Regions from separate parts of the Streptomyces sp. NPDC054770 genome, predicted to be linked through region 2. Evidence: riboswitches for the same ligand, from Rfam matches in the RefSeq annotation. Region 2 holds a riboswitch; each other region holds the start of a gene.
What was found. Region 2 has a riboswitch for S-adenosylmethionine ahead of thrC (threonine synthase). Riboswitches for the same ligand answer to the same signal wherever they lie in the genome.
Positions count from the first base shown of each region.

Region 1: linked by a shared signal. The riboswitch ahead of ACWGKQ_RS49035 (amino acid ABC transporter permease) and the one ahead of thrC (threonine synthase) in region 2 are both predicted to bind S-adenosylmethionine.
Region 3: linked by a shared signal. The riboswitch ahead of ACWGKQ_RS29510 (ABC transporter substrate-binding protein) and the one ahead of thrC (threonine synthase) in region 2 are both predicted to bind S-adenosylmethionine.
Region 4: linked by a shared signal. The riboswitch ahead of ACWGKQ_RS43720 (aminotransferase class V-fold PLP-dependent enzyme) and the one ahead of thrC (threonine synthase) in region 2 are both predicted to bind S-adenosylmethionine.

Region 1 covers NZ_JBSHBL010000123.1:15,503-20,181, forward strand. The annotation lists gene ACWGKQ_RS49025 (transporter substrate-binding domain-containing protein) at 1-713, opposite strand, end outside; gene ACWGKQ_RS49030 (amino acid ABC transporter ATP-binding protein) at 809-1,597, opposite strand; gene ACWGKQ_RS49035 (amino acid ABC transporter permease) at 1,594-2,574, opposite strand; SAM riboswitch class IV at 2,961-3,084, opposite strand; gene ACWGKQ_RS49040 (glutathione S-transferase C-terminal domain-containing protein) at 3,162-4,034, opposite strand; gene ACWGKQ_RS49045 (hypothetical protein) at 4,135-4,266, opposite strand; gene ACWGKQ_RS49050 (hypothetical protein) at 4,462-4,679, shown strand, end outside.
Region 2 covers NZ_JBSHBL010000005.1:120,603-125,281, reverse strand. The annotation lists gene ACWGKQ_RS07170 (alpha,alpha-trehalose-phosphate synthase (UDP-forming)) at 1-1,346, opposite strand, end outside; gene ACWGKQ_RS07165 (glucosyl-3-phosphoglycerate synthase) at 1,468-2,412, opposite strand; SAM riboswitch class I at 2,570-2,732, shown strand; gene thrC (threonine synthase) at 2,751-4,037, shown strand; gene ACWGKQ_RS07155 (ubiquitin-like small modifier protein 1) at 4,081-4,356, shown strand.
Region 3 covers NZ_JBSHBL010000039.1:8,814-13,492, forward strand. The annotation lists gene ACWGKQ_RS29505 (beta-galactosidase) at 1-1,023, opposite strand, end outside; SAM riboswitch class IV at 1,245-1,354, shown strand; gene ACWGKQ_RS29510 (ABC transporter substrate-binding protein) at 1,614-3,263, shown strand; gene ACWGKQ_RS29515 (ABC transporter permease) at 3,260-4,342, shown strand; gene ACWGKQ_RS29520 (ABC transporter permease) at 4,346-4,679, shown strand, end outside.
Region 4 covers NZ_JBSHBL010000087.1:14,438-19,116, forward strand. The annotation lists gene qcrB (cytochrome bc1 complex cytochrome b subunit) at 1-177, shown strand, start outside; gene trpD (anthranilate phosphoribosyltransferase) at 335-1,399, shown strand; SAM riboswitch class IV at 1,783-1,899, shown strand; gene ACWGKQ_RS43720 (aminotransferase class V-fold PLP-dependent enzyme) at 2,083-3,447, shown strand; gene ACWGKQ_RS43725 (hypothetical protein) at 3,591-4,256, shown strand; gene ACWGKQ_RS43730 (Lrp/AsnC family transcriptional regulator) at 4,282-4,563, opposite strand; gene ACWGKQ_RS43735 (rhomboid family intramembrane serine protease) at 4,560-4,679, opposite strand, start outside.

The sequences.
Region 1 (4,679 bases), on a different contig from region 2:
AGATAGGTGCTGTTGTTGTCCTGGAAGTACTTGACGGTGAGCGGCTTCTTGCCCTCGGCGGCCAGCTTCTTCTTCCACTCCAGGAGGATCCGCTCCTGGTTGGTGCCGGCGCCCACGGCGACGGTCTTGCCGGCGAGGTTCTCGTAGTTGCCGTCGAAGTTCCACTTGTCGTCCGCCGCCACCGCGAAGCCGAGGTTGTCCTCCCGGTAGGAGGCGAACTCGTACTTCTGCTTGCGCTCCTCGGTGTCGGTGACGTTGGAGAAGGCGACCTGGACCTTGCCGCTGTCCAGACCGATGAAGAGGTTCTCCCAGGTCGAGTTCTTCAGCTCCGGCTGGAGACCGAGGACGGCGGCGACCAGGCGGCTGATGTCGGCCTCGGAACCGGTGAGGGTCTTCTGGTCCGAGCCGACGTAGCCGAGCGGCGGGGAACCGGCGGGCAGGAAGCCGACGCCGATCTCCAGCTTGCCGCTCTTCGCTATCGCCTTGGGCAGCTCGGCGCTGATCGACTTCACTTCGGAGACCTTGAGCGTCGTCTCCTTGGCGGCGCCGTTGGAGAGTGCTCCCACGGTGACCGTGCCGGAGGCGGCGCTGCCGGATGTGGTGGCCGCGTCGCTGTCGCCCCCGCAGGCGGCGAGCCCGGCGGCGAGGGAGGCGACGACGGTCGCCGCGGAGATGCCTCTGATCAGGCTGCGTCGGGTGAGGTGGGTGGGCATGGCCGTTCCTTGTCGCTGGAAGAGGTGTGCGGAGGTTGGGCGTGGGGGTTCTGCGTGGGGGTTCTGCGTGGGGGGAAGTCCGGGGGTGCGGCGGTTCAGAGGACCTTGCTGAGGAAGTCCCTGGTCCGCTCGTGCTGCGGCTTGTCGAGGACCTCGGAGGGCGGGCCCTGCTCGACGATCCTGCCGCCGTCGATGAAGACGACCCGGTCGGCGATCTCGCGGGCGAAGCCGATCTCGTGGGTGACGATGACGAGGGTGGTGCCGCTGGTCGCCAGGTCCTTGATGACGGCGAGGACCTCACCGACGAGTTCGGGGTCCAGGGCGGAGGTGGGCTCGTCGAAGAGGATCACGCCGGGGCGCAGGGCGAGGGCGCGGGCGATGGCGACGCGCTGCTGCTGGCCGCCGGAGAGCTGCCGGGGGTAGGCGCCGACGCGCTCGCCGAGGCCGACCCGTTCCAGGAGTTCCTTGGCCAGGGCCTGGGCCTCGGGCTTGGTGAGCTTTCCGGTGGCGACCGGGGCGGCGGCCACGTTGTCCAGCACGGTCAGGTGCGGGAAGAGGTTGAAGTTCTGGAAGACGAAGCCGATCCGGCTGCGCTGGGCCAGGATGGCGCGCTCGCTCAGCTCCTTCAGCCGGTCGCCCTGCCGCTTCACGCCGATCGGCTCGCCGTTGACGCTGACGTGGCCGATCTCGGGCTTCTCCAGGTGGTTGACGACCCGCAGCAGGGTGGACTTGCCGGAGCCGGACGGGCCCAGGATGACGGTGACCTCGCCGGGACGGATGGTCAGGTCGATGCCGTCCAGGACGCGGTGGGCGCCGTACCACTTGTGGACGTCGTGGATCTCCAGGGCGGCGGGGGCCGTCTCCAGAGTGTCGGTGCTGCTCATACGGCGGTCTCCCGGCGGATGCGGGCGCGCAGGTCGGTGAGGCCGGTGCGCAGCTTCTGGAGGGGCGTCGGCGGCAGCGTGCGGGTGGCGCCGCGGGCGTAGTACCGCTCGACGTAGAACTGGATCACGGAGACGACGCTGGTCAGGATCAGGTACCAGACGGTGACCACCAGGAGCAGCGGCACGATGTCGCCCGGGTAGGTGGAGCCCATGGTCTGCGCGGTGCCGAAGAGGTCGAGCAGCGAGACGTAGAAGACCAGCGAGGTGCTCTTGATCAGGCCGATGAGCTGGTTGACGTAGTTCGGGGTGATCGACCGCAGCGCCTGCGGGAACACGATCCGGCGGAACTGGTAGCCCTTGGGCAGGCCGAGCGCGGCGGCCGCCTCGTGCTGGCCCTGGTCCACGGAGAGGATGCCGCCGCGGACCACCTCGGCCGCGTAGGCGGCCTCGTTGAGGCTGAGGCCGATGACGGCGACCACCATGTCGGTGGCGAGCTTCGACTCGTCGAAGGAGAAGAAGGCCGGTCCGAAGGGGACGCCGATGCTCAACGTCTTGTACAGGGCGCTGAAGTTGTAGAGGAACAGCAAGACCACGATGAGCGGGATGGAGCGCAGCGCCCATACGTAGGTCCAGCTGACCGCGCGCAGCACCGGGCTCTTGGAGAGCCGGGCCAGGGCGAGCAGGATGCCGCCGAGGAGGCCCAACACCGCGCTGTAGGCGGCGACTTCGAGGGTGATGACCAGCCCGTCGAGGATGGTCGGCCGCAGGAACCAGTAGCCGAAGCGGTCCCACTGGTAGAAGGGGTTGGACACCAGTCCGTGCACGAACTGGACGGCCAGGACCAGGACGACGGCGGTGGCGATCCACCGTCCCGGCCTGCGCAGTGGCAGAACTCGCTGTGCGGCGAGGGGTCTTGACGGTTCGTCGGCGGCGGGGGGTGCCTCGGGGGCGATCGTGGCGCCTGGGGGTTCACTCATGGCGGGCTCCGGCGGAGTCGGACACCCACGTGTCCCACGGCGGGGGCCGCGCACCGTACCGTGTTCGGGCACGGCACGGTGCGCGGGGGCGCGCGGGACACGGGGCTGGGCGGACGGCGGCACACCGGGCGGCCGGTGTTTCGACGGGGACGCTGGGGTGCGAAGCTGCGGGAGATCGGCGGAAAGGCCTGGTCAGACCCGACAGCGGGCACAGCCCGGTGCGGTACACGCGCTACACAGGGCGCTGTTGACACGGAGCAGATCGACGGCGCGGTCGGCGACGAGCGGGCTCGGGTACGGGCGTACGCAGCCCACGGCGCGGCGCTGGGCCGTCCTGGAAGCTGCGTACATGTCCGTCACCTGTCACTGTCGAGCCGGCCCCGGGGGCCTCGCGCTTACCGAATCGTCGCTTGCCGAAACGTCGTCGGTCCGGTCGTCACCTGGGGCACCCCACCGCGATGCGAGGGTTGCCGGTCAGCAAGCCAGGGCTTGACGCTGACGCTCTTGACCGTTCTGGTCCGTAAGTAACGCAGTTGCCCGAACGAATGTCAACGCCTGTCCGACTGGCGGGACGGTTCGGGCCGCTCTCACCTGCGCGGAACGCCGGGAGCGTCCGCTGCGTGGCCCGCCCAGTCCAGGATCTGGACGGCCGCGCCGGCGGCTTCCAGGCCCTGGCAACGGCCGTGGTGACGGCGGGCGATGCCGTCGAGGTCGAGGTGGGCACCGAAGGCCGGGTGGGCCGCCAGCCGCCGGGCGTAGGCCCACAGCACCGGGTGGCCGGCGATGGCGTGCACGGCGGTGGCGTCCAGGTGGTTGCGGTGCACGGTGTCGAGTTGCACCAGGGTCACCCACAACTCGATGTCCGCGGCGGTGAGTTGACCGCCGACCAGGAACTCCACCCCGGTCAGCCGGCGTTCCAGGTCGGCCAGGGCGGCGAGCAGCACCGCCAGCGCCTTTGGGTCGCCGCCCTCGCGGCCGGCCCGCTGGGCGGCCTGCTCGATGTCCTCGGCGCACAGCCGCTCGACGGCCTCGATCTCGGCCTCGGCGCCGCACGGGTAGAGCCGGGCGACGCCGTCCCCGAAGTGCCGGTCCAGGTCGCGCAGGATGTCCCGGCTGTGGGTGCTGACGATACGGCCGGACCAGTCGTCGCTGAAGACCGGCGCGAGGGCCGGTCCCGAGTAGTGGTGGGCGCTGGCCTCGTACAGCGGGCGCAGTGCCGGGTGGCTGCCGTCGGGACAGTCCGGGACGGCGGGGAGGAAGGTGACCGGACAACAGTCGTCCAGGGCCAGCAGGCTGTGGCCGACGGCGATCCGGAGGCCGTCCGGACACGCGGTGGACAGGTGCAGCCGGTAGCGGCGCGGCACGGCGTAGTGACCGCTGCGCGCGTCCCGGCCGATGCGGCCACGGAAGGCGGGGGCGGTGCGGACGGACGGCACGGCGGCGAGTGGAGTGATGGACATGCGTCTCCCCGGGGGCGGGCGGGCGCGCGGACGTACGCGCGGCGGAAGCGTTCGTCGGTGGGTGCTCGGCGAGCTCTGGTGAGTCCTGACGGATGGGCGCTCAGCCTCTGCGGCCGGTGGCGCCGCACATCCGCAGCAGGTCGAGGTGGCGGCGGGAGGTGAGCAGGGGGCCGGCCCAGGGCGCGGGGCTCTCGCGGCGCTGTCTGCCGGTGAGCGTGCGCAGGCGACCCATCTTTCCCTACCTTTTCACTAGGATTCTCTTCTGGAGTGTCGATCCGCCTCCGCCCGGCGTCAAGAGGGCGTCCACGCCTGGGACGCCCGGCCCCGGCCCGGCCCGGCCCCAGCCACGCCCAGGCCCCGACTTGCCGCCGGACGGAAGGGGCGGTGCCCTGGGGGACGGGGGGCCGAGTGACAGGAGCCGGAGCCGATGACCGAGCCCCCGGGTCCCGGGCCCGTGCCCGGCGCGGTGCCCGAGACCTTCGCGTTCCGCTGCGGGCGGTGCGGGCACGGCTGGGAGGCCACCTTCCAGGCGGTGTTCTTCACCGACCCGGTCGCCGATCCGGACCTGCAGAGCACCCTGGAGTACGTCGACGAGGCCGGCCGGGCCGTACCGTCGCCGCTCACGGACGCGGTGTGCCCGCGCTG
Region 2 (4,679 bases):
CGCTCCGCCCGCTCCTCCACGGGCATGCCCAACGCCCGCTGCAAAGCGTCCGCCGTCCCCCCGATGTCGTACGGGTTCACCACCACCGCGTCCTCGCCCAACTCCTCGTACGCCCCCGCCTCCCGCGACAGCACCAGCACGCACCCCTCGTCCGACACCACGGGGATCTCTTTCGCGACCAGGTTCATGCCGTCCCGGATCGGGTTCACCAGTGCCACGTCGGCCAGCCGGTACGCCGCCAGCGACCGTGCGAAGTCGTCCTTGACGTGCAGCACCACCGGCCTCCAACCCGCCGTTCCGTAGGCGGCGTTGATCTCGTCCGCGACCCGCTGCACTTCCGCCGTGTAGTCGCGGTACACGGACAGGTCCTGCCGTGACGGGTACGCGAACGCGACATGCACCACCCGTTCCCGCCACTCGGGGTGGTCGTCGAGCAGCTGCCGGTACGCCAGCAGCCCCCGCACGATGTTCTTCGACAGCTCCGTCCGGTCGACCCGGACGATGGTCCTGCGCCCCTCGCCGCCGATCTCCTCGCGCAGCGCCCGCATCCGCTCGTCCACGTCCGGCTCGTGCGAACGCTTCCGCAGGAAGTCCGCGTCGGCCCCCAGCCCGTGCACCCCGATCCGGGTCTCCCCGGAGGAGGGGATCCCAGGGCCCAGCACCGCATGACAGCAGGTGACGAACGCGTCCGCCCACCGCCGGGTCAGGAACCCCGCGTGGTCGGCGCCCAGGATCCCGCTCAGCAGCTCCGCCGCGATGTCGTCGGGGAGGAGCCGGAAGTAGTCCGGCGGTGCCCAGGGGGTGTGGGAGAAGTGGCCGATCCGCAGGTCGGGGCGGAGGCGGCGGAGCATCCGGGGGGCCAGTGCCAGGTGGTAGTCCTGGATGACCACCACCGCACCCTCCGCCGCCTCCTGCGCCAGCGCCTCCGCGAACGCCCGGTTGTAGGCCTGGTACGACCCCCACTGCCGCCGGAACTCCGCGTCGAAGACGGGCTCCAGCGGGGTCTGGTAGAGCATGTGGTGGACGAACCAGAGGACCGAGTTCGCGATGCCGTTGTACGCGTCGGAGAAGACGTCCGCGTCGATGTCGAGCATCCGGACCTGCTGCCCGCCGCTGTCCTCGGCCGGCAGCCGGCCGCCCCCGGCCCGCCGTACCGCCTCCCGGTCACCGTCGCTCAGCGCCGCGCACACCCACACCGCGTCCGCGTCCGGCCCGATCGCCGACAGCCCGGAGACCAGCCCGCCGCCGCCCCGTCTGGCGCGCAGCGAACCGCCCTCGCGCAGCTCGTACGAAACCGGTCCGCGATTGGACGCGACCAGCACCTCGGCACCGCCGGTGGAAGCCATACGCCACAACCTAGCCCGGCCCGGAAACGCTCAAACGTACGGCCACCTCCGACGCGCCGCCGTATACGGCCGTACGACGAACTCACGCCACGAACTCACGCCACGGATTCACGCCACGGATTCACGCCACCTTGCGTTCGGCGTACTCCGCGATCTCCGCCATCGGCGGCCGTTCCTCCGTGTCCACGGAGTACGTGCGCGGCTCGAAGCCGTCCTCGCCGCGTTCGAACTGGGTGAGGGCGGGGCGGATCAGATGGCCGCGGGCCAGCCGCAGCTGGGCCGTGCGGTAGATCGCGGCGGACATCCGGCCGAGGGCCTGGCCGTCCTGGTGGCGGTGTTTGCGGACCCCCACGTCGACCTGCGCCAGCGCGTCGAGCCCCACCAGGTGCAGGGCGTCGACCAGCATGCCCAGCTCCACGCCGTAGCCGACCGGGAAGGGAAGCTGTTCGAGCAGGGTGCGGCGGGCCGCGTACTCGCCGCCGAGCGGCTGGACGAAACCGGCCAGCTGCGGCCAGTGCATGTTCAGCAGCGGGCGGGCCATCAGTTCGGTGACCCGGCCGCCCTGTCCGGCGGCGCCGCCGAGCGGGCGGTCGTACATCGCCTTGACCAGGTCCACGTCCGGATCGGTGAGGAGCGGGCCGACGATGCCGGTGACGAAGTCGGAGGAGAAGTCGCGCAGGTCGGCGTCGATGAAGCAGACGATGTCCCCGGAGGTGACCAGGAGCGAGCGCCACAGGACCTCGCCCTTGCCGGGGACGGCGGGAATGCGGGGCAGGATCGCGTCACGGTGCACGACGCGGGCGCTGGCCGCCGCGGCGACGGCCGCGGTGCGGTCGGTGGAGCCGGAGTCGACGACCACGATCTCGTCGACGAGCGGCACCTGCTGCATGAGGTCATGGCGGATGATCGCGACGATGTCGCCGACGGTCTCCTCCTCGTTGAGCGCGGGCAGCACGACGCTGACCGTCTGCCCGGAGGACCGTTTGGCTGCCATCACCTTGTGCAGGGGACGGTCGGTCACGGACCAGGAGCGGGTGGCCAGCCAGCGCTCGACTTCTTCCAGCACGGTCAGCGGCTCCTCACTGTCACGGTCACACGACGAGGTGTGATCCATCTCGCGGTTCGGACGACTCACTCAACTGTCCTGGCCTTCGGTTACAGTCTTGAACAACGCCGATGACCATCGCATGTCCTGGGGTCACCCGGCGTTGACAACCGCATACAGCTCATCCAGAGGGGCAGAGGGAAACGGCCCGTTGAAGCCCCGGCAACCCTCCAGTCGGTTACTCGTAGATCGCCGATCAGTGTCGATCGCTCGCGAGGCTCCCGGCTAGGGAAGGTGCCAAATCCGTCTCACGGCGAGATGCGTCGTGAGGAAGATGAGGAGAAAGGGCCTCGCCTCACATGGCTGTGCAGACTGTTGCAAGCACCACGGAATCCACCGTCGACCTCGGTCCCGCCACCGCTCTGAGCTGCCGCGAGTGCGGTCACCGGGTGCCGCTCGGCCCGGTGTTCGCCTGCGAGGAGTGTTTCGGCCCGCTGGAGATCGCGTACGACTTCTCGGCCTACGACACCGAGGAGCTCCGCAAGCGGATCGAAGCGGGTCCCGCGAACATCTGGCGCTACGCGCCGCTGCTGCCCGTCCCCGCGGACGTGGCGACCAAGCCGAACATCAACCCCGGCTGGACCAAGCTCGTCCAGGCCGACAACCTCGCGCGCGAGCTGGGCGTCGACGCCGGCAAGCTCTTCGTGAAGGACGACTCCGGCAACCCGACGCACTCCTTCAAGGATCGCGTCGTCGCCCAGGCCATCGAGGCCGCCCGTGCCTTCGACTTCACCACCCTCTCCTGCTCCTCCACCGGCAACCTGGCCGGCGCGGTCGGTGCCGCCGCCGCCCGGGCCGGCTTCCGCTCCTGCGTGTTCATCCCGCACGACCTGGAGCAGGGCAAGGTCGTCATGGCCGCGGTCTACGGCGGCGAGCTCGTCGGCATCGAGGGCAACTACGACGACGTGAACCGTTTCTGCTCCGAGCTGATCGGCGACCCGGCCGGCGAGGGCTGGGGCTTCGTCAACGTCAACCTGCGGCCGTACTACGCGGAGGGCTCCAAGACCCTGGCGTACGAGATCTGCGAGCAGCTCGGCTGGCAGATCCCGGACCAGCTGGTGATCCCGATCGCCTCCGGCTCGCAGCTCACGAAGATCGACAAGGGTCTGCAGGAGCTGATCAAGCTCGGTCTTGTCGAGGACAAGCCGTACAAGATCTTCGGTGCCCAGGCCGAGGGGTGCTCGCCGGTGTCGGTGGCCTACAAGGAGGGCCACGACGTGGTCCGCCCGCAGAAGCCGAACACCATCGCCAAGTCGCTCGCCATCGGCAACCCGGCCGACGGGCCGTACGTCCTCGACATCGCGCGGCGCACCGGCGGCGCGGTGGAGGACGTGAACGACGAGCAGGTCGTCGACGCGATCAAGCTGCTCGCGCGGACCGAGGGAATCTTCGCGGAAACCGCCGGCGGGGTGACGGTTGGAGTCACCAAGAAGCTCATTGAGAATGGGTTGATTGATCCGGCGAAGACGGTCGTTGTACTCAACACCGGTGATGGACTGAAGACGCTGGACGCCGTCGCGGGTACCGGGCTCACCGCGACCATTCGCCCGAATCTGGAGTCTTTCCGCGAAGCCGGGCTCGCCTGAGTCCCCCGAGAAATAGGGCGTTGCCCAGACCGGAGGTAAAAACGTGAGCGTCACCGTTCGCATCCCCACCATCCTGCGCACCTACACCGGCGGCCAGGCCGAAGTCACCGCCGAAGGCGCCACCCTCGGCGAGGTCATCTCCGACCTGGAGAAGAAGCACACCGGGATCTCCGCGCGCGTCCTGGACGACCAGGGCAAGCTGCGCCGGTTCGTCAATGTGTACGTCAATGACGACGACGTGCGGTTCGAGCAGGGCCTGGAGACCGTCACCCCGGACGGGGCCGGCGTCTCCATCATCCCGGCCGTCGCCGGCGGCTGACCCGCCGACCCGCTGACCTGCATGACAGGCTGATCGAATGACCGAACATTACCTTCGGTAACGCCGATCACCGAGTGTTCATCCGATTGCCCCCTCCGTGAGAGAAGTGGAGGGGGCAATTCTGTGGGGTTGAGCGCGGTAGAGTTGGGGAACGCGGTCCCGATCTCCAGGTCGGAAGCCCCGAATTCATACCGCAGGCCCGACAAGAAGTAGCCAAAGTGCACGGGTTGAATGCGGCTTTTGTGGCCTTTATAGAGCCCGACTTGCCCTGAATTCGGCCGAATTCTCGCTACATTCCGGACCGCGCCCGTCCAGAATTCTCG
Region 3 (4,679 bases), on a different contig from region 2:
CTGCGCGGTGGTGCCGACGGCGATGTTCTGTTTGTAGAAGACGTCGGCGAACTGGTCGTTGATCAGCTGGGCGCACTTGTCGTAGCCCGGTCCGCCCCAGGGATCGAAGGCGCCGCCCTGGAACTCCGGTGAGTACAGCGGTTTTCCGGCCGGGTGGTCGTAGCTGATGTCGGGGACGCCGTTCCACTTCGAGGGGTTCGAGCAGTTGAAGCCCTGCGGGTAGGAGTCCGGGCCGTCGACGTCGAGGGCGCCGGTGCCGGAGTTGAAGGTGCCGTTGTTGTTGCCGGTCAGCGGGACCGTGATGCCGTCGGCGCGGGCCTTGTCCTCCAGGTGCTGCATGTAGGAGCGGCCGGCGGCCGAGCCGTTGTAGTACTCGTTCTCGACCTGGTAGGCGATGACCGACCCGGTGCCGTTGGTCAGTTGGTGGCGGGCGATGATCCGATCGATCTGCGTCAGCCACTCGTCCGCGTACTTCAGGAACCGCGGGTCGTCGCTGCGGTTGTTGCCGGCCTTGGTGGTCAGCCAGCCGGGCAGGCCGCCGCTGTCGACCTCCGCGTTGATGTACGGCGCCGGGCGGGCGATGACGTAGAGCCCGGCCTCCTGGGCCATGTCGAGGAGCTTGTCGACGTCCCGCACCCCGGTGAAGTCGTACACACCGGGTTTCGGCGAGTGGTATCCCCAGTCGAAGTACAGCGAGGTGGAGTTGAATCCTGCGGCCTTCATCTTCTGGAAGATGTCGCGCCACAGGTCCTGGCTCGGCAGCCGGAAGTAGTGGAACTCGCCGGACCACAGGTAGGTGCGTTTGCCGTCGACGAGGAACGAGTAGCCGTCCAGACTCACCGTGTGCGTCTGCGGGGCGGCGGTGGCCGCGGCGGCGGACGCCTGCGTGCCGATGTCCTGCGCCGCGGCCGGCGCGATCACGCCCGCGGCCAGGGCGATGGTCGCCGCCGCCGCGAGAACGGGCCGCCACCACCGGCCGCCACCGGGTCTCGCAGCCTCTGAACCGATCCGATCACTCCGCACCGCGGCCTCCAGACCGACTGAGCAATCAACACCAAACAGACTCGGGCAAAGTCGAACAGTAAGGGGGTGCAAGGCTCAACACAATGGGGCGGAAGAACACCGTCGAGAAGGCAGAGGCGGCGCGTGACCCCCGCTGGACGAAACATCACTGACATAAAGTCACCTCCGTGTGCCCCTGGGCATGTTGACGCCGGGAGAACAGCCGATCTACGGTGAGCGCGAGCTACGAGTTCCGGTGATCAAGCCCTGGCTGGCCGGACGGCAACCCTCGACGCAGCGGGGTGCCCCAGGTGACGGCTCGGCGGATCTCTTCTTTCTGCAAGTGCGCTCACATCGGCCCCGAGGCGGGCCAGAACCCGGGAGGACGGCATGGCCAAGGCCCTGATGCTGTGTTCCCGGCTCCATGTCGACCTGCTGCTGGTGTCCAGCTGTCTGTGTCAGGGCTGATCCCGCCCTCCCCGGGTCGGCACATCTGCCGCTCGTCCGTGTGACCCGCTCCCCCCTGTTTCTCACGTGACCCTCGCACGCCATGGCGCAGCCTCGCGCCACGGCTGCCTCACGCACCCCTGATGCGGAAGTAGAGACTCCTGATGGCATTCCACACCGGTCCGACGCCGTCCAGACCCCTTCGCCCCGGCCTCGGCGCGATATCCCTCGGCACGGCGTTCCTGGTCGCGCTGACCGCCTGCACCAGCAGCAAGGACGGAAGCACCGCGAGCTCCGGCTCGGCGATCACCGTCGGTACCACCGACCAGGTCGCCAGCCTCGACCCGGCCGGGGCGTGGGACGCGGGCTCCGGCACCATCGAGAGCGAGGTCTACGCGACCCTGCTCAACCAGCAGAACGGCTCCGCGGACGTCTCCCCCGACCTGGCCACCGGGATCAGGCCGACCGGGCCCAAGGAGTACACGGTCACGCTGAAGAAGGGCCTGAAGTTCGCCAACGGGCATGAACTGACCTCCTCGGACGTCAAGTTCAGCTTCGACCGGGACCTGAAGATCGCCGACGAGAACGGCCCGTCGTCGCTGCTGTACAACCTCGCCTCGGTCGCCGCCCCGGACCCGACCACGGTCGTCTTCACCCTCAAGTCGGCCGACGACACGCTGTTCCCGCAGGTGCTGTCCACGGCCGCCGGCTACATCGTGGACGAGCAGGTGTTCCCCGCGGACAAGATCCTCGACGACAAGGCGATCGTCGCGGCCAAGCCGTGGAACGGGCCGTACGGCATCAAGAGCTACGACAAGAACTCACTGGTGTCCTTCACCGCCAACGCGGAGTACAAGGGGCAGCTGGGCGCGCCGAAGACCGAGAACATCCAGCTGAAGTACTACACGGACGCAAGCAATCTGAAGCTCGACGTCCAGCAGGGCACCATCGACGCCGTCTACCGCACGCTCACCACCGCCGACCTGGACGACCTCGGCAAGCAGAAGGACGTCAAGGTCCACACCGGCTCCGGCAACGGCATCCGCTACATCGTCTTCGACCTCGCCACCCAGCCCTACGGCACCAGGACGAAGAACGCCGACGCGAAGAAGGCCCTCGCCGTCCGGCAGGCGGTCGCGGACTCCGTCGACCGGTCCCAACTCGCCCAGCAGGTCTACAAGAACACCTACCAGCCGCTCTACAGCTCCGTCCCGGACGGCCTGACCGGCGCCACCCCCTCCTTCAAGTCGCTCTACGGCGACAAGAAGGGCGGCCCCGACAAGGCCGCCGCGGCGGCCCGGCTGAAGGCGGCGAAGGTGAGCACCCCGGTGACGCTCAACCTGCAGTACAACAGCGACCACTACGGGTCTTCCTCGGCCGACGAGTACGCGCTGGTCAAGACCCAGTTGGAGGCCACCGGGCTGTTCAAGGTGAACCTCCAGTCGACCGAGTGGACCCAGTACGGCAAGGACCGCGTCAAGCACCTCTACCCGCTGTACCAGCTCGGCTGGTACGCCGACTACCTCGACGCCGACAACTACCTCTCGCCCTTCTACTCGGCCAACAGCTGGGTCGCCAACGGCTACGACGACCCCGCCGTGCGTGCGCTGATCAAGAAGGAGGAGACCGAGACGGACGCCACGAAGCGGACCGGGCTCCTGAAGCAGGCGCAGGACAGGGCCGCCGCGCAGGTGCCGCTGCTGCCGCTGCTCCAGGGGTCCACCGCCATCGTCACCCGCAGCGACGTCAGCGGGGTGCCGGCCGAGCTGGACGCGAGGTACCAGTTCCGCTGGGCGGGACTCTCGAAAAAGTGAGCACTCTGACGCAGGAGACCCCCGGCGCCGTCGCCACCCCGGCCGACGGCGCCGCCGGGTACGGGTTCGCCCGATACCTGGTGGTCCGCTTCCTCCTCATCATCCCCACCGTGCTGATCCTGGTCAGTCTGGTCTTCTTCCTGATGCGGCTGACCGGCGACCCGATCAGCGCCGCCTTCGGCGACCGGCTCACCCCGGACCAGCTCCAGGCCAAGCTCCACCAGGCGGGCTACGACCGGCCGTTGCTCACCCAGTACCTGGACTACCTGCGCTCGCTGGCCACCGGCGACTTCGGCCGTACGGTCACCGACAACCAGCCGGTGACGCGTGTCCTCGGCACATACGGCGCCGCGACCGTCGAACTCGCCTGCTACGCACTCCTGGTGGCCCTGGTCATCGGCGTCCCGCTGGGCATGGTGGCGGCCGCCTACCGCGACCGGGCGCCCGACGTGGTCCTGCGCCTGTTCGCGATCCTGACCTACGCCACGCCCGTGTTCTTCGTGGGCCTGCTGCTGAAGCTGGTCTTCGCGATCTGGCTGGGCTGGCTGCCCGCGTCGGGCCGGGCGAGCACCGGTGTCCAGCTCTTCCTCCAGGACCAGACCAGCACGACCGGCGTGTACCTGGTCGACGCCCTGCGCAGCGGCGACGGCACGGCGATCACGGACGTGCTCCGGCATGCCGTGCTGCCCGGGGTGGCCCTGGGTCTGCTCGTGGCCGGCGTGCTGCTCCGGCTGGTGCGCACGAACCTGATCGGCACGCTCTCCGCCGAGTACGTCGAGGCCGCCCGCTCCCGGGGCGTGGCCCCGCTGCGCCTGGTCACCCGGCACGCCACCCGGCCCGCGCTGATCCCCGTCGTCACCGTGCTGGGGCTCCAGGTCGCCGGCCTGCTCGGCGGCGCGGTTCTCACCGAGACGACCTTCGAGTGGAAGGGCCTCGGCTACGAGCTCGCCCACTACCTGACGGTGCGTGACTTCCCGGCGGTGCAGGGCATCGTGGCCCTGTTCGCCGTCGTCGTGGCGGTGACCAACTTCCTCGTCGACGTCGTGGCCGCGCTGATCGACCCGCGAGTGAGGTACTGAGTCATGGCGCTGGTACTGGTACGACGGCTGCCGCTGCGGCTGCGGACGGGCGCGGGAGTACAGCGGGCCATGCTGCTCACCGGCCTGGTCCTGACCGTGCTGTTCGTCCTCACCGCACTGCTGGGACCGTTCCTCGCCCCGCACGGGTACGCCCAACTCCGTGACACTCACGGCCTGTTCGGCTCCCAGCAGCATCCGAGCGGCGCCCACCCGCTGGGCACGACCATCGCCGGGTACGACGTCCTGTCCCGGACGGTCTGGGGCGCGCGGACCGCGCTGCTGATCATCGTCGCCGCACTGCTGCTCTCGGTGGTGCCGGGCACCGTGCTCGGGCTGG
Region 4 (4,679 bases), on a different contig from region 2:
TACGAGCCGGCCCAGGTCGGCCCGGCGGTCGACGAGAACGGTGTCGAGCGCAAGATCAAGGGCTCCGAGAAGCTCCGCGCCAAGCTGAGCAACGCCTACTACGGCGAGGACAACCAGATCCCGAAGCCCACCGTCGAGGAGTACAAGGAGATCACGAGCGGCCACGGCCACCACTGATCGAAGGCGTCGCCACGCCACAGCCGAAGGGCCCCCGTCCGGTGTACGGACGGGGGCCCTTTGCGGTGCCCGGAGCTGGATAGGGTGGGCCCTGGGAAAACCGGTTAATTCGCGTACGGCGAATTCGACGACGATGACGACGATCAGGAGCGGCCTTATGAGCGCTGTGACCCCCGCTGGAGGCGACATCGCGGCGGGCCGTTCCTGGCCCGAGGTACTGAACGCGCTGCTGTACGGCCAGGACCAGAGCGCCGACGCGACCGCCTGGGCGATGGACCAGATCATGCGCGGCCAGGCGACCGACGCCCAGATCGCGGGCTTCGTCGTCGCCCTGCGGGCGAAGGGCGAGACGGTCGAGGAGATCAACGGTCTCGTCCGCACGATGTACGACCACGCCAACGTCATCGAGGTGCCGGGCCGCACGGTCGACATCGTCGGCACCGGCGGGGACGGCGCGAAGACGGTCAACATCTCCACGATGTCGGCGCTGGTGGTGGCCGGCACCGGGGCGAAGGTCGTCAAGCACGGCAACCGCGCGGCCTCCTCCGCGTCCGGGGCCTCGGACGTCCTGGAGAAGCTCGGCGTCAACCTCGACCTGACCCCGCAGCGGGTCGCCGAGGTCGCCGAGGAGGCCGGCATCACCTTCTGCTTCGCCATCAAGTTCCACCCGGCGCTGCGCTACGCGGGCGCCGCGCGCGGCCAGCTGGGCATCCGCACGGTCTTCAACATCCTCGGCCCGCTGACCAACCCCGCGCGGGTGCGCGCCCAGGCCGTGGGCGTCGCGGACCCGCGCATGGCCCCGGTCGTGGCGGGCGTCTTCGCGGAACGCGGCAACTCCTCCCTGGTCTTCCGCGGCGACGACGGCCTCGACGAACTCACGACGACGGCCACGTCCCACGTCTGGATCGTCCGCGACGGCAAGGTCACGGAGGAGACCTTCGACCCCCGCGACGCCGGCATCGACCTGGTCCCCGTGGAGGCGCTGCGGGGCGGCGACCCGTCGTACAACGCGGAGGTCGCCCGCCGCCTCCTGGACGGCGAGCCGGGCCCGGTACGGGACGCGGTCCTGCTGAACTCGGCGGCGGCCCTGGTGGCCCTTGACCCCGGCACGGGGACCCTGGCCGAACAGCTCCGGACGGGCATGGCCAAGGCGGCGGAGTCGATCGACTCGGGCGCCGCCAAGCGGGCGCTGGAGCGCTGGGCGGCGGCGACGAACAGGTAGGGGCCGCGGTCGGCGGGCTCAGGCACGGTACGGCACCGCCGGACTACGCCGTCGTGGCCGATCGCCGTTGCGGCGGAAAGAGGAGTCCGGCGTCGGTGCCGATGAATTCGGACCGGCATCACCTTCTTCTCCGCCGCAACGGCGAGCAACAACACCGGCCTTCCCGGCGGTGCCCCACTTCGCGCGGGAGCCGTCGCCGCTTCCTCTTTCCGTCGCGTCCTCTGCCGGTCTCTTCCGTTGGGCGGTCGTGATTTTCCGCCGCAACGGCGCGCAACCGCACACGGCCTTCCCGGCGGTGCCGAGCCGGCGTCGGTTTCTGGCGGTGTTCCGTCATCCGGACAGGAGTTGCGCGGCGGCGATCACTTCACTTACGTTTCTTCCCAGGTCATGAGTGACAGTCATGAGGCCCCGGCCGACTGTCCGGCAACCCTCCGTCCGTGGCGGGGTGCCCCGGGTGAAGACCAGGTCGTAGGCAGCGAGGTCTACGGCAAGCGCGGACCCCTCACGCTTCTTCGAGCAGGCACAGCCCAGGGGTCCTGGTCGTCGAGGGAGTCCTCTGTGAGCAAGCGAATGCGATAGGGCGTCGAGCCCCGCCTCCGCACACCCCTTTCACCTTTCCCCGTGCCGTCGACGCACCGTCCGTCCGGCCCGGCGATTTCGCTCAGCTCTCACAGGAGTTCGCCATGTCTGTCACCACCGCTGCCGCCGCCCAGTCCCTTTGTGCCCCACTGCCCGTTCTGGGCCGGGATGTCACCGTCCCGCTCGTCACCGGCGGCGAGGTCACCTACGCCGCCCTCGACTACGCGGCCAGCGCCCCCGCCCTCCAGCGGGTCTGGGACGACGTGGCGGCGTACGCGCCCTACTACGGCAGCGTCCACCGCGGTGCCGGCTACCTCTCCCAGCTGTCGACCGACCTCTTCGAGAACGCCCGGAACACCGTCGCCGAGTTCCTCGACTGCCGCCCCGACGACCAGCTGATCTTCACCCGCTCCACCACCGACTCCCTCAACCTGCTCGCCGCCGCCGTCCCCGCCGACTGCCAGGTCTTCGTCTTCGAGACCGAGCACCACGCGAGCCTGCTCCCCTGGAAGGACGCCCGGGTCACCTACCTCAACGCGCCCCGCACCCCGCGGCAGGCCGTCGAGACCCTGGAGCGTGCTCTCGCCGACCGCGACCCCTACGGCCCGGCCCTGGTCTGCGTCACCGGCGCCTCCAACGTCACCGGCGAGCTGTGGCCGGTACGGGAGCTGGCGGCCGCCGCGCACGCGCACGGTGCCCGGATCGTCCTGGACGCCGCCCAGCTGGCCCCGCACCACCCCGTGTCCGTCCGGGACCTGGACGTCGACTGGGTCGCCTTCTCCGGCCACAAGCTCTACGCCCCCTTCGGCTCCGGCGTCCTGGCCGGCCGCGCCGACTGGCTGCAGGCCGCCGAGCCCTACCTCGCGGGCGGCGGCGCCAGCCGCAAGGTCACCCGGCGGGAGGACGGGGGAGTGGCCGTGGAGTGGCACGAGAGCGCGGCGCGGCACGAGGCGGGCTCCCCGAACGTCATCGGCGCCTACTCCATCGCCTCCGCCTGCAAGGCGCTCACCGAGGCCGGCTTCGACACCCTGGTCGCCCGCGAGCAGCACCTGATCGAGAAGGTGCGGGCCGGGCTGGCCGAGGTTCCCGAGGTCCGGGTCCTCTCCCTCTTCGGCGACGACGCCCCGCGCGTCGGAGTGATCAGCTTCGTGGTCGACGGCTGGAACAGCTCCCACTTCGCCGCCGCCCTCTCCGCCGAGTACGGCATCGGCGTCCGCGACGGCCTCTTCTGTGCCCACCCGCTGGTCAGGACCCTGCTGGGCTCCGACCCGCAGACCCAGGGCGAGTGCGGGGCGCCGGAGGCGGCACCGGGCGAGAAGTCCCTGAACGCCATCCGGGTGAGCTTCGGCGCGGGCACGCCGGACGAGCACGTGGAGCGCTTCGTGACGGCGGTGCGGGAACTGGTGACCGACGGCGCGAAGTGGTCGTACCGCACGGAGGACGGCCGCTGTGTCCCGGCGGTGAGCTGACCCACCCGCGGGGGGGTGTCGGCAGGACCACCCCCGGGTCCGGTGTCCAGGCCCAGCGACGGGAAGCGTCGTGAACGCCAGGATTCAGGTAGTCGGCAACGGGCCGACGAGGAATCCGACACCGGGAACCGGGGGACACACCCATGAACGAGACCCTCGCGAGGCGCCTGACCGGCCTCGCCGCCATCACCGCCGCGGCCGCCTTCATCGTCGACGTACCGCTCTACTTCGTCTACTCCGGTTCGCCGCCGGACTCGAACGTCCTGACCAGGTTGCTGCTCCAGATCGTCGGACTGGCGTTCGTCGTCGTGTTCGTGACGGCCTTCCGTGAACTGGTCAAACGGGCCGACCCGGCCCGCGAATGGATCGGCTCGATGGCCTTCGCGACCGGACTGGTCTACGCGACGGTCACGCTGGTCTCCAGCGGGCTGGAAGGCGGTGCGGTCATCGCCGCGGACCATCCGATCGACCCGACCGTCGCGGTCAGCGGCACGTACATCCTCTACGGGGCGATCAGCCGCCTGATGCTCGCCCTCTGCCTGACCGCGGTGGGTCACGGGATCTCGCGCACCGGCCTGCTGCCGCGCTGGACCGGCCGCTCCGCCTGCACCCTGGCGGCGGTCAACCTGGCCTTCGTGCCGTCCGTGTTCTTCGGCAACGACCCCGCGCACTTCTACGCGGCGAACGGCTGGGGCACCACCGCCCTGATGGGGGCGTTCCTCAGCTACTGGCTGCTCGCCCTGGGTATCTCGGCCTACCGCAGCGCCGCGCGGCGTACGCCCGCCGGCGCACCGGCCCTGCGGCACTGACGCCGCCCGGCCCGGACCGCTCGGTTCAGCTGTCCAGGCCGATGGCGAACGCCGCCTCCAGGTCGTGCTGGGAGTACGTGCGGAACGCGACGTGCGTGTCCGTGGCCTCCACGCCGGGGATCTTGCTGATGGAGCCGGGGATGACCTCGGCGAGATCCTCGTGCTGCTTCACCCGGACCATGGCGATCAGGTCGTAGGTGCCGGTGACGGAGAAGACCTCGCTGACGCTCTCCAGCGCGGCGATCCGTTCCGCGATCTCGGGGATCCGGTCCACGCTGGTCTTGATGAGGACGATCGCGGTGATCACGGCTGGTTCTCTCCCTCGGGTGCCGGAGCTGGGGCGGATCTCACTTTAGTCGTACGGCCGTACCGCACCCACGCGTAGCCGAAGCCGAGTCCGAAGCCGACCAGGTGGGCGAGGTA